DNA from 4 places in the Enterococcus sp. AZ177 genome. Region 1 is predicted to be linked to each of the others. Evidence: riboswitches for the same ligand, from Rfam matches in the RefSeq annotation. Region 1 holds a riboswitch; each other region holds the start of a gene.
The links. A riboswitch is a leader RNA that binds a small molecule or an ion and turns the genes downstream of it on or off. The one in region 1 is predicted to bind magnesium.

Region 1 (3,197 bases):
TTATAGTGGAATTCCTATTTGTAGTATATAATGTTAACGTCTCCCAAACCTTTCAATTCACTGTCTTGATCCTGTTTAAATCCCACTTGATTAGTTATAGCCAATAATATAGAACATAATTTTAGTAGCTAAGAAAAAGGAAAAGGAATCAGAGCAAACAGATTTCTGTTTTACTGATTCCTTTTTCGCTATTCTATTTGAAAAAAATCTGACATGCCTATTTTTTCAAATCGTTCTTGTGAGTCGGCTGGCGTTTCATCATGATCATAAACGAGCAGTTTGAAGTCTTCTGTTTTTGGGATTCGTTTAAATGTTTCGTTATCGGTCAAAAGAATGAGTTGCTGGCAAAGCCATTCAAGAACTACCTCAATATCTTGTTCATCTTCTACCCAATCATCAAATAAATGAAGAGAGGCAAATCGCTGATTTTCATCCCAATCACCGGAATTGTACTTCATTTCTTCCAATTGTGTTTTAGTGTAGCCTTTAGTTGCGTAATAACTGGTTGTTTCTCGCCAAAGGTCTACTGTATTAAAGCATAAGTTGATTTCACCTTCCTCATAAATATTGCAGTCCAAAGCAAATGCATAAAATCGTTCATCGGAATGATCTAGTAAAAAATTGTCAATGCTGTCTGTTAAAAAGTTAAAAAAATACTCTTGCTGTTTTTCTAAAAAATGGTCCATTTATAGCCTCCAAAAGTTGGGTCTTTTAAACATTGAAACAGATAAAAGAAAGAATGTCTATCTAAAGTTTTTTTTTTAGTTGGATAGTCATTTTTTAAGAAAATATAAAGATTTTTTAGTGAAACGATTTATTAGCCAGCGTGGATTTTACCGTGGGAACAAGCACAGAGTCGGTTTAGTTTAGGAACATAACTACACAAGTTGGATAACGTCTATCAAATTTAATTTGACTTTGTGATTCGATACGATTATAGTTTAAAATGAATTAAATACTTGTTAGGTGAGGCTCCTATATAAACACAGGCTACTGCTCAGTAATGTCGAAAGACAGGTATGGGTAGGACAAAATTCGTCGAATTAAGGCGTTTTTCAAAGTAGCTAAAAGCAATGCTTTTTACGTTATATAGTGCTAAAACTCAACGAAGAGAAGAGTAAGGTACGTTCTAAATAAATGGCAAATGTCATCAATTTAAACGCCTATAGTCTAATCCCTTCGCTGAGTGCTCTTGGTGAAGTTTTTTGTTTTTATCCAATGAATTAGCGGAGCTATAGAAAGGAATAACCAATGAAGAAATCTGTAAAAATAGTGATTATCACGGTATTATCTATTCTTCTTGTCGTTGTCAGTGTAGGATGTTATGCAGCCATTTCATTCCAAACAGCCAAGGAAGAAAGTGAATCAACATTGTCCAATAAGAACCAGAATTTCACTGGTGATGAACAAGCAAGTGATAAAGAGTTGACTGTGATGATCGTCGGAAATGATTCAAGAGATGACGATGAAGACCAAGGGCGTTCAGATACGCTTATGGTAGCGCACTATGATGGGAAAACGAAGCAGCCTAAATTGATTTCGATTATGAGAGACAGCTATGTAACTTTTCCAGATGGCGGACAAGATAAAATAAACGCCGCATATGCATATGGTGGTGCACAAATGACAAAAGACGTGCTGAAAACGAATTTTGATTTACCAATCAATTATTATGTAGTCATGGATTTTAAAGAATTTAGTGATATTATTGACGAGCTTTATCCAAAAGGGGTAACGATTGACGCTGAAAAAGATATTAATTTAGACGGTGTGGATATCTTTAAAGGGAAACAAACATTACATGGTAATAGTTTACTGCAGTATGCTCGTTTTAGAATGGATGAAGAAGGCGATTTCGGTCGGATCAGACGTCAACAACAGGTGATGGATGCTTTAGTAGAGCAATCTAAAGATTTGATTCCAATTTGGGAATTACCACAAGTAGCAGGGAAAATGGTCGGAAAAATCGATACAAATGTACCCACAAGTCTTCTAATCGATTTAGCAAAAGATTTTCTAACTGGAAAAGTGAAACCATTAAAATCACTATCTGTTCCCGTAGAAGGGTCATGGAACTTCAATGATTATACTGAATCTGGAAGCGTGATTGAATTAGATGAACAAACGAATGCTGAAGCGATTCAGAATTTTATGAAAGACAAAGAATAACATAATGGATCCGTTTGCTCTCCTTGATGTGGGTAAACGGATTTTTTTATAAAAACGGAAAGTAAATCAGTTTAATTCTATGCGATTAGACCAAGCGTATGCTATTCTTTAAGAAAGCGTTTTTTTTATTTAGAAGGAAGGGTTTACTATGAAAGTTGTGATCATTGGTGCATCTTTTGCTGGCGTGTCGGCTGCTTTGGCTATTAGAAAAAAACACCCCGTTGCAGAAATTCATTTAATCGAGAAACAGGAAACGATTGGTTATTTGCCGGGAGGAATCAACCGGTATTTTAATAAAACAAGCGAATCTATTCAAACTGCAGAGTTTATTTCAGAACAACAATTAATAGAAAAGGGTATTTCTTTGTTGTTAAATGCCAAAGTGGTCAGTATGGATTCGAAACAGTATATCGTTAAGTATGAAAAACAAGCAGCAACGTTTTTTATGTCTTTCGATAAATTGATTTTAGCGACAGGTTCTAGTCAATGGTCGCAGAAAATTCTGGGTAGTGATTCAGAAAAGGTATTAAAATATAAATTTTTACCTGGCGTTTTACAAGCTATTGAACGATTGGAAAGGAGTGATAAAGTAGCCTTGATCGGTGGTGGACAAATCGGTGGGGAAGCAGCAGATATGCTGTTGAAAAAAGGAAAAGAAGTGCATCTTTTTGAGCGGATGGATTATTTATTATTCAAGTATTTCGATGAGGAGATGATACGACCAGTACAAGCCGAAATGGAGTCTCGAGGTGTTGTATTTCATTTTGATGAAATGGTTGAAAAAGCGATCGACACAGATGAAGGTCTACTGATTGAAACAAAGAAATCTAAACTGTTATGTGATAGTGCGATTTTTGCGATGAATGTCCGTCCGGATCTAGGCTATTTGGATGAATCTATTCAAACGCATACAGATCAGACTGTTTTTGTAAATGAGTACTTGCAAACCTCTCAAACAGATATTTTTGCAATCGGTGACTGTATTCAGGTCCAGTATGGCGTGTCAAAGGACTCTTTTTACATTCCTT
Region 2 (3,197 bases), 460 kb from region 1:
TGCTGTTCCCCTTTAGGATAATGGATTCCTTCGGCGTCAAAGGCAAAATCATTATTAACAGTGACGCCTCCGACAGCATCACTTAATGCAGCTAATCCATCCATATTGATCACAAAATAATGATTGATTGGGATGTCTAAATAATGCTCGATCGTATCAATCATCATTTCCTCACCACCAAAAGAATGCGCATGATTGATTTTATCGTATGCCCCTTCTTTTCCAATAATTTCTACGTAGGCATCTCTAGGTATGCTTGTAATCGTTGTTTTCTTTAATTGATCATTAACTGTCACGACCATGATCGTATTTGCTCGAAAATCTGTTTGACGCTTTGAGTCATTTGCAATGCCTAGAAGTAAAAAACTTACGGGTTCACTATTGTTCAGTTCTACTGGCTTGGTGTTTCGATTCAGTGGTTGATATATTTTATCTGCTGTTTTTTGCACATTCTTAAACACAGTCGCGCCATATGCAGATGCACCTGCAACAGCCAATAACACAAGTGTTAAAGCGCCTAAAATCGTTTTTTGCACAAAACGTTTTTTATCATCTGACGTTGAAAATGTCCTGTTAAGGAACATTCTTTGAAGGCAAACGTACGAAAGATTTACCCATGAAAAACTTAAAAGAAATCCACCAATAACATCACTCGGATAATGGACTCTCAAATAAATTCGACTTATTCCAATCAAAACAACATAGAGGATCAACATCGTTTTTAAAAGTTTGTCTTTTCTTTTCTGTGTCACTAACAAAATTGAGCATACCAAGCACATAGCTAAAAGTGAATGACCACTTGGAAAACTGTATGACGAACGCTCAGCTAACTGCGACACATCAGGTCTTGCCCTTGCAACAATATGCTTTAAGATAAACCCCAAAGCACTAACAACCAAAACGTTACTACTCAGCCAAAATGCCAATAATGGTTGTTTTTTCCGCCAAAGTAAAAATGAACTAATTAAGCTTACACTAAAAATTGGTACAATGGTTGCCGTCTTAGCAAACAGATTCACACTGCTCGTAATCATCTCGTTTGGTTTCCAATTAAATTGATAAATCGCTGAATCAATCTGATGAAACCACGAGACATTCTGAACAACTAAAAAGGTCAGCACCACAAATAATATGGTACTTAAAATTGCGGGGGTAAACTTTTTTTCTTTATACGTATTCATGTTTAAAATCCCTTCATTTCGTAAATTAAATAACATCACTTACACATTGTCAGTATTCCTAAAAAAACACAAGTAGGCCCAATAACATTGCACGATCAGTCAATACATTCATTATTCGCCAAAAGAAAAAAGCCAAACATTTTTTTCCTAAGACGTTTGACTTTCAATCAATCTCATCGTCTGAGTTTTAGCACTATACAACGTAAAGAAACATTCTTAGCTATTTTATGAAAAGCCTTAATTCGACCATTCCTGTTTTACACATTGGCGTCTTTCGACGTTTCTGCGCAATAGCCTATGTTTGTATAGGAGCCTCACCTAACAAGGTTATTTATCTATTTATTTTTTTAAGAATACCGTTGACAAAGTTTTTTTTCAAGTTATTTTAAGGGACTTTATTTTTTCTTAATCAATATTAAGGAAGTTTTTTTTAGAAAAAAGAAAAGACTGAGACATCACTCTATGAGTCATATCTCAGTCTCAAAGAATCCGAAAAACCGGTAGGAGCAGAAACAACTCCCTCTTCTTTCAACTATTGTTTATTGATCTAGCTCTTCAAATTGAGAATTATAAAGCGATGCATAGTAGCCACCAGCAGCAAGCAACTCTTCATGTGTTCCTTGTTCTTTGATATCTCCGTCTTGCATATAAAGGATTTTATCTGCATCTTTAATTGTTGACAAACGGTGAGCGATAACGAACGATGTGCGGCCAGCCATCAAGTTATTCATGGCGCCTTGAATCAAGCCTTCTGTCCTTGTATCAACAGAAGACGTTGCTTCGTCAAGAATCAAAATCGGTTTGTCCGCTAAAATAGCGCGAGCAATGGTTAATAATTGTTTTTGACCTTGAGAAATATTAGAAGATTCTTCATTTAATTCCATATTATAACCACCTGGTAAGGTTTGGATAAAATGATGAACATGGGCAGCTTTTGCCGCTTCATAAACTTCTTCATCTGTTGCATCTAACCGACCATAACGTAGATTTTCCATGATAGTTCCTTTAAATAGCCATGTATCTTGTAAAACCATTCCGATATTTTTGCGTAAATCTGCACGGTTAAAGTCTTTGATATTGTATCCATCGATTTTGATCGCACCAGATGTTACATCGTAAAATCGCATCAATAGTTTGACCATTGTTGTTTTACCTGCACCAGTCGGCCCAACGATTGCCACTGTTTGACCAGGATCAACGTGTGAACTGAAATCATTGATGATGATTTTGTCTGGCGTGTAGCCAAAACGAACATGTTCAAAGTCGACCATTCCTTTGGCTTTGTCAAGTTTAACTGGGTTTGGTACTGTTTGTGCTTCTTCATCTTCTTCTAAGAATTCAAAGACACGTTCAGCTGATGCTGCCATTGATTGAAGTAAGTTTGAAACTTGCGCCAATTGAGCAATAGGTTGTGTCAAGTTACGAACGTATTGGATAAAGGCTTGGATATCTCCAACTGTGATTGTACCGTTATAGGCTAAAATCCCACCAAAAATCGCTACAGCAACATAGCCTAGGTTTCCTACAAAATTCATAATAGGTTGCATTAAACCAGAAAGAAATTGTGATTTCCAAGCTGATTTGAATAAAACGTCATTTTGCGTTTTGAATTCTTCAAGAGAGTTTTCTTCATCATTGAATAGACGTACGATGTTGTATCCACCGATTGTTTCTTCGACTTTACCATTGATAACCCCAAGATATTCTTGTTGTGTTTTAAAGTATTTTTGCGAATTTTTCACAACAATTAAAATCAAGATCATTGAAATCGGTACAATCAAAATAGCAATACCGGTCATTTGAACAGAAATCGATAGCATCATGACAATAACCCCAATGATGGTAAAGACTGATGTGATCAACTGAGTGATGGATTGGTTTAATGACTGTCCTAAAGTATCTACGTCATTGGTGATCCGAGATAATACTTCACCCGTTGTACGACTTTCAAAATAATTCATTGGCATGCGATTGATTTTTTCTGAAATTTCTTTACGCATCCGATACGTTATCTTT
Region 3 (3,197 bases), 630 kb from region 1:
CGAATTTTTCAGGCATCCAATTTGTTGGAATCGACAATAAAAGAACGGTTCCTAAACGTTTTATCGCAACGAAACCAATTAAAGCTATCGACATAAATAAAGGAGATAGTCCGCTGGATAAAAACAAGACTAAAACAAGGATAAAAATCATTGACGCTCCAGCAATATTTGGTTGTAAAGCTACAAAAAACATAAAGAACATAGCCACAAATAAAGAACGTTTATGATCTTTGAACCTAAAAGGAACGAGCGTGTCTGTTTTAGCCAAGTTTGCAGCTAAATAAAGAACGAGTACTAAAGGAACTAACTCAGATGGTTGAAACAAAAGTACGCCTAGATTGATCCAGCGCTTAGCACCACCAACACTTGTTCCAATAAAGGGCAAAGCAACAATAGATAAGAACGTCATCGCCAAAATAACATACATCATTTTAGGTTTACGAAGAACGGACAAGTTAATCCGATAAACAAAACTCATACACACGATACTAAAAAGAAAATACATCGTTTGTTTGATTGCTTTACTCGACGTTCCAAGGTCACTATCTAATAATTGATAGGAACTTGAACTATAGACCATTAAAATACCTATGATTGACAAAATAAAATAAGGGACCAAAACATAAAAATCTAAATAATGCATCTTAGAGAATCTTTTGGATTGTTTCATTTCGCTGCCCCATCATCCAAAAAGCTATGAATAGCTTCTTCATTTTGTTTCTCGTCTATTTCTAAGACACTTCCAGCATCAGTATAATCGTTAAATGCCCAGCTCCCTTTAACTGGTACAGATAAAGTTTCAAGCGTTTTGACATTGCCTGATAGAAAATCTTTTGCTAAATCTATAAGAAGATCAGTGGGGATATTCGTATCTAAGTAACCGACCGCTTCGCCCGCTATTTTCGGAAGTTGTAAGAAGGAGACAGCATCTTTAGATTGTTTTGCCAGTGCGTCCATAACTTGTTGTTGTCTTCTTACTCGACCAAAATCGCCCTCTTCATCCATTCGAAAACGAGCATACTGTAATAACGTGTTACCATCCATGAGTTGTTTGCCTTTTTTGATGTCGACATTGTCTAGGTTGATATCTTTTTCTGCATCGATTTCAATCCCTTTTGGATAAAGTTCATTGATTAATTGAACAAAATGAGTAAAATCTGCCGAAATATAATAATTGATTGGCAAACCAAATGAGTCATTGAGGACCTTTCGTGTTAATTCGGCTCCGCCGTACGCGTAAGCAGCATTGATTTTCTCTAACCCATGTCCAGGTATTGACACATAAGAATCTCTCATGATTGATATTAATTTTGGTTGTTTTGTTTCACTGTTATAGTGGGCGACCATTAATGTATCAGCACGTCCGCCATCTTCATCATCTTCACGACCGTCATCACCAATTAACATAATCGTGATCTCTTTCAGATTTGTCTGTTGATCACCAGAGAAGTTAGTATTCTTGCTCTTATTCACTTGGGATTGAGCCATTTTTTTTCCATTATGAAAATTTATTGCGGTGTAACTCCCAATTCCTGTAAAAATCAAGAGAACAAAAAGAATTATACAAATTAACCATTTTATTCCAGTTTTCATAGTTTATTCCTCGCTAATCATTTTAATTGATCATCAAATAAAGTTTGGCATTAGGAATTGATTTAGATGGGGGACAAAAAGATCTTTATACTAAAATAATGAATCACAGTAAGTCAAAATTAAAAGAAGTATCTCTAAACCATTAAATCACAATGAAGAGATGTTTTCTCCTTCGATTTGTATATCCACCTCCTGGAAATAAAATTCTGTCAACATTATCTATCAAAACAAAAAACCTTCGCTTAGAATAACTCAGCGAAGGTGGATTGATTTCAGCACAAAAAGAGCTTTTCATCATTCTCATCGTTGAGTTTTAGCACTATGAAACGTAAAAAGCAGAGCTTTTAGCTACTTTGTGAAAAGCCTTAATTCGACAATTCCTGTCCTACCCATTCCTGTCTTTCGACATTTTTGAGCAGTAGCCTGTGTTTCCATAGGAGCCTCACCTAACAAGTTATTCAGATCGCCCTAAATATAGTGAATATCTTCGTTAAAGTCAATAAAGTAAATATTAATTTTTTTATAATATGTCGATCTGAAACGGATATACTTGTTATTTAAAGTAGAAAATTCCGTTTTCTAGAGGGGTATAGCGGTCGAGTTGAAAAGAGTGGAAAATGACTACGTACTATTTTCTTTACTCTTTCTTAAACATAGCCTCAAATAATTGCTATCTAATGATTTAGAAAGAATATCGGAAAGTATGAACCTTTATGTTTCGATGTTCTCTTATTTTTGGGATCAAATGATTAAACAAATAATAGGCAACATGCTATAATTGAAATTGATACAGGGTTTGTAACTGTACTATAAAATACGGTTTTCCTTAATGTAGATTCTTTATATTCTTTTTTGTATAAGGGAATTGGTTTAATGAAACATGATTTCAGAAAGGGTGTAACACGTAATGGATAAAAGCAGAAATGGTGCCGAAGTGATTGTTGAGAGTTTGAAAAATCATCAAGTCGATTATGTCTTTGGAATTCCAGGAGCAAAGATTGATGGTCTGTTTAATGCGTTAGTCGATGATGGCCCAGAATTGATCGTAACGCGTCATGAACAAAATGCAGCCTTTATGGCAGCTGCCGTTGGTCGCTTGACTGGAAATCCAGGTGTAGTTGTTGCAACGAGTGGTCCAGGTGCGAGTAATCTCGCTACAGGGTTAGTAACGGCTACAGCAGAAGGCGATCCTGTACTGGCGATCGGTGGTCAAGTAAAACGAAGAGACTTATTAAAATTAACCCACCAAAGTATGAACAATGCAGCTTTATTCGAGCCAATCACGAAGTACAGTGCAGAAATTCAAGATCCAGAGACCATTTCTGAAGTCTTAGCAAATGCTTATCGATTGGCAAAGTCGTCAAAAAAAGGAGCTAGTTTTATCAGTATTCCGCAAGATGTAGTTGATGCTCCAGTAGAATCTGTCGGCATAAAACCATTGAGTGATCCGAAAATCGGCTCTGCTTCATCAAAAGATATCGACTACCTTTCACAACGGATTCAAGCGGCTGAGCTGCCTGTGTTATTGGTCGGGATGCGTGCCTCTACAGATAAAGAAGCAAAGGCAATTCGCGCAATCGTTGAGAAAACGAACATTCCAGTCG
Region 4 (3,197 bases), 510 kb from region 1:
TGTCCGAGAAGCTAGTTTGAATAGATTTGATACGGCATCTCAAGGTCGTGCTCAAGCAATGGCTGAAACTATGAAATTTTTAAACGAGTATACAACAAATCCAAAAGAATTCCATAAAGGCTTGTATCTTCAAGGTACTTTCGGTGTAGGGAAATCGTTCTTATTAGGTGCAATTGCGAATAGTTTAGCTGAGCGTGGTTTTGTAACAACCATTGTCCATTTTCCGACCTTTACAGTTGAAATGAAACAGGCAATTGGTAAAGATATGGTTGGACCTAAGTTGGACGCTGTCAAGAAATCACCTGTTTTGATGATTGATGATCTAGGGGCAGAATCAATGACTTCTTGGATTCGAGATGATGTATTAAGCGTTATTTTACAATATCGTATGCAAGAACAATTGGTAACGTTCTTTTCATCGAACCTTGATTTAAAAGAGCTAGAGAAACATTTATCCGTGACCCAGCGTGGAGAACAAGAACCCTTAAAAGCTCGTCGTATCATGGAACGAATCCGTTACTTGGCTCAAGAAATTACAATGTCTGGTAATGATCGAAGAAATGGATAGAGCTGACTTTTCCGACTGCTGTATAGGTTGAGTATAGGTGACTGAAGTGTGTGATACTTCAGTTGCTTTTTTAATTTTTCTTAATACTAAATGCTCGTAATGGACTATGCAAGAGTCTAGCGTTTATAATAAAGTATCAACAATGGAGGCGTGTCTATGAAAAAAATTACTATAACATTTGTAACGGTTATTGCATTGATTTCTTTAGCCGCATGCACACAAAATAAAACCGACTCGTCAAAAGTAAGTGAAAAAACGTCAATGAGTAGTGAGAAAGACCAAATGATCGATGAAACCTCAACTATGAAAGATCAAGAAAAATCTCAATCCATTTTTACAGCTATTTTAGTTGAAGATGCTAAAAAAAATGATACAGTAGATCAATCGACTCGTTTGGTTCTAAAAGAAGTCGAAGCAGTGGAAGATCCAGAAAAAATGATTGGTATGATGAAAAATGATGGTGTTATTTTGAATGTCACAACGGAACAATTAGCAGATGGACTCACAGAAAGTAGTTTAAAGACTGGTGATAAAATCCAATTTACATTAGTCGGTTTACCAGCAATGACTATGTCGATTCCACCACAAGTTGTTGGGAATTCAGTAATAAAAGTTGAAAAAATTTAATCATTTTGAAGTCGATAATGTTTGAGGTTGGTACAGAAGTGTTTAACTCCGAGAAATAAGAAGGAATTTACGAAAATTGCTCTTCAAATTTTTGTGACCAAGTAGGTACTGTACAACATCAACTTGTTCCTTGTTGTGTTTTACAGCAATTTCGGCTTATTTCCGAAGGAGTTGCTTCTGCGCCCACCGTTTATTCGGTTACTAAGAGCCTGAAACATAACGTTTTTAGTTATGTCCCAGGCTCGTCATTTTTGTTTTTTATAGAGTAAATAATTATTTTTTCAAAAAAAGCATTGACATTTGTTTTATAACGATGGTATAGTTTCACCTGTAAGATAACTAAATAGATTTGTTAGGTGAGGCTCCTATACAAACACAGGCTACTGCCCAAAAACATCGAGAGATGCCAATGGGTAGAACAGGGATTGTCGATTACAAGGCTTTTCATAAGGTAGCTAAAAGCTCTGCTTTTTACGTTGTATAGTGCCAAAACTCAACGACTAGATCATACAGGCTTTTTTTTGTGCGCTTATTTATGACCTTCCGCTGAGTTTTGGCGGAAGGTTTTTTGCTGTGAATCACTACGATTGGCCAAAGGACAGAGTAGATGATGAACAGTACTTGGCGAACGAAGAGAGAGAAGTAACCGAAATACTGAATCATGGCATATCGATCCCCCATCTCTGGTCCTAAAAACCAAAGTATAAAAAGAAAAGACAGAGTAGATGATGAACAGTACTTGGCGAACGAAGAGAGAAGTAACCGAAATACTGAATCATGGCATATCGATCCCCCATCTCTGGACTTAAAAGCCAAAGTATAAAAAGGAAAGACAGAGTAGATGATGAACAGTACTTGGCGAACGAAGAGAGAGAAGTAACCAAAATACTGAATCACATCATGTCATTTCGAGCATACCAAACACTAACAACAAATCTAAGAAAGGAGCAAGCTTATGAATTTTTAATCAACATTATGTCCAGCATTTTTGCAGGAATGATTATTGGAGCAGAACGGCAATGGCGAAAAAAACTAGCTGGAATGAGAACAATGACCTTGGTAACATTTGGTGCATGTCAATTCGTTTCTTTATCCACTTTGATTCAGGATGATAGCAGTCCTACAAGAATAGCCGCTCAAGTAGTCAGTGGTATCGGATTCCTTGCTGGAGGCGTAATTTTGCGAGAAGGCTTTAGCGTAACAGGTATCAATACTGCCGCGACCTTATGGTGTTCAGCTGCTGTTGGAAGTTTGATCGGAGCGGGGTTTGTGATCGAAGGAATAAGTTGCGCAGTTGCTTTGATGCTCGTTAATATTTTGCTGAGGAATCTATCGTTTAAAATGGACAACTTGGCTGTCCAAAAAGAAGACGAACAAGTAGAGTCGATTCACTATCTTTCGGTTATTGCTAGTAATACAAGTGAAGTCATGCTTAGAACTGAAATTATTCAGTTACTCGATAAATATTGTTTAACCTTTACTAAATTCTCTTGTACCGATTTAGCAGGACAAAAAGTAAGACTATTCTTAGAAATCGAAGCGACAAGAAATGGCGTATTAGCAGTCAATACGATTATTTCAGAATTGTCTCAACTATCAGAAATCATAGAAATCAATCAAATGAGCAATTAAAAGAATGGAGGAATCAAAATGGTAAAACAGTGAAGGTCAACGTAATTAATTGGAATAGTGAAGAATATTGGAGAGGTATTTTTTTAAGAAACAAGCTACTTAAAACCAGTGCTGGAAAGGAATGGATCAAAGAATTGCCTATTCATGAAAAATACGACCTCCATATAGCTGCTATGATTGACGGGGAAGTTGTAGGGACGTTACTTCTTTCAAAAAGAAGCCGCACGATGGCTCAGATCAAGCAAGTTGCGATTGATGAGTTGTACCAAGGATTTGGGATAGGAAAACAATTACTTGAATTTGCAGAAAAAATAGCAGAGCTGATGAACTTTCAATCTGTATTTTTAACTGGTCGTAAACAAGCTTGGGG

Region 2: another riboswitch for magnesium. It lies ahead of IGJ34_RS05825 (phosphatase PAP2/LCP family protein); the one in region 1 lies ahead of IGJ34_RS03500 (LCP family protein).
Region 3: another riboswitch for magnesium. It lies ahead of IGJ34_RS06645 (LCP family protein); the one in region 1 lies ahead of IGJ34_RS03500 (LCP family protein).
Region 4: another riboswitch for magnesium. It lies ahead of IGJ34_RS06045 (MgtC/SapB family protein); the one in region 1 lies ahead of IGJ34_RS03500 (LCP family protein).

The regions. Positions count from the first base shown of each region.
Region 1 is NZ_CP172944.1:722,462-725,658, forward strand. It holds gene IGJ34_RS03495 (DUF4303 domain-containing protein) at 189-686, opposite strand; M-box (ykoK) riboswitch at 952-1,120, shown strand; gene IGJ34_RS03500 (LCP family protein) at 1,252-2,169, shown strand; gene IGJ34_RS03505 (FAD-dependent oxidoreductase) at 2,318-3,197, shown strand, end outside.
Region 2 is NZ_CP172944.1:1,183,051-1,186,247, reverse strand. It holds gene IGJ34_RS05825 (phosphatase PAP2/LCP family protein) at 1-1,181, opposite strand, end outside; M-box (ykoK) riboswitch at 1,347-1,514, opposite strand; gene IGJ34_RS05820 (ABC transporter ATP-binding protein) at 1,721-3,197, opposite strand, start outside.
Region 3 is NZ_CP172944.1:1,348,346-1,351,542, forward strand. It holds gene IGJ34_RS06640 (FtsW/RodA/SpoVE family cell cycle protein) at 1-670, opposite strand, end outside; gene IGJ34_RS06645 (LCP family protein) at 667-1,593, opposite strand; M-box (ykoK) riboswitch at 1,885-2,054, opposite strand; gene alsS (acetolactate synthase AlsS) at 2,501-3,197, shown strand, end outside.
Region 4 is NZ_CP172944.1:1,236,618-1,239,814, forward strand. It holds gene dnaI (primosomal protein DnaI) at 1-568, shown strand, start outside; gene IGJ34_RS06035 (hypothetical protein) at 725-1,195, shown strand; partial or broken gene IGJ34_RS06040 (hypothetical protein) at 1,217-1,408, shown strand; M-box (ykoK) riboswitch at 1,537-1,707, shown strand; gene IGJ34_RS06045 (MgtC/SapB family protein) at 1,973-2,827, shown strand; gene IGJ34_RS06050 (GNAT family N-acetyltransferase) at 2,857-3,197, shown strand, end outside.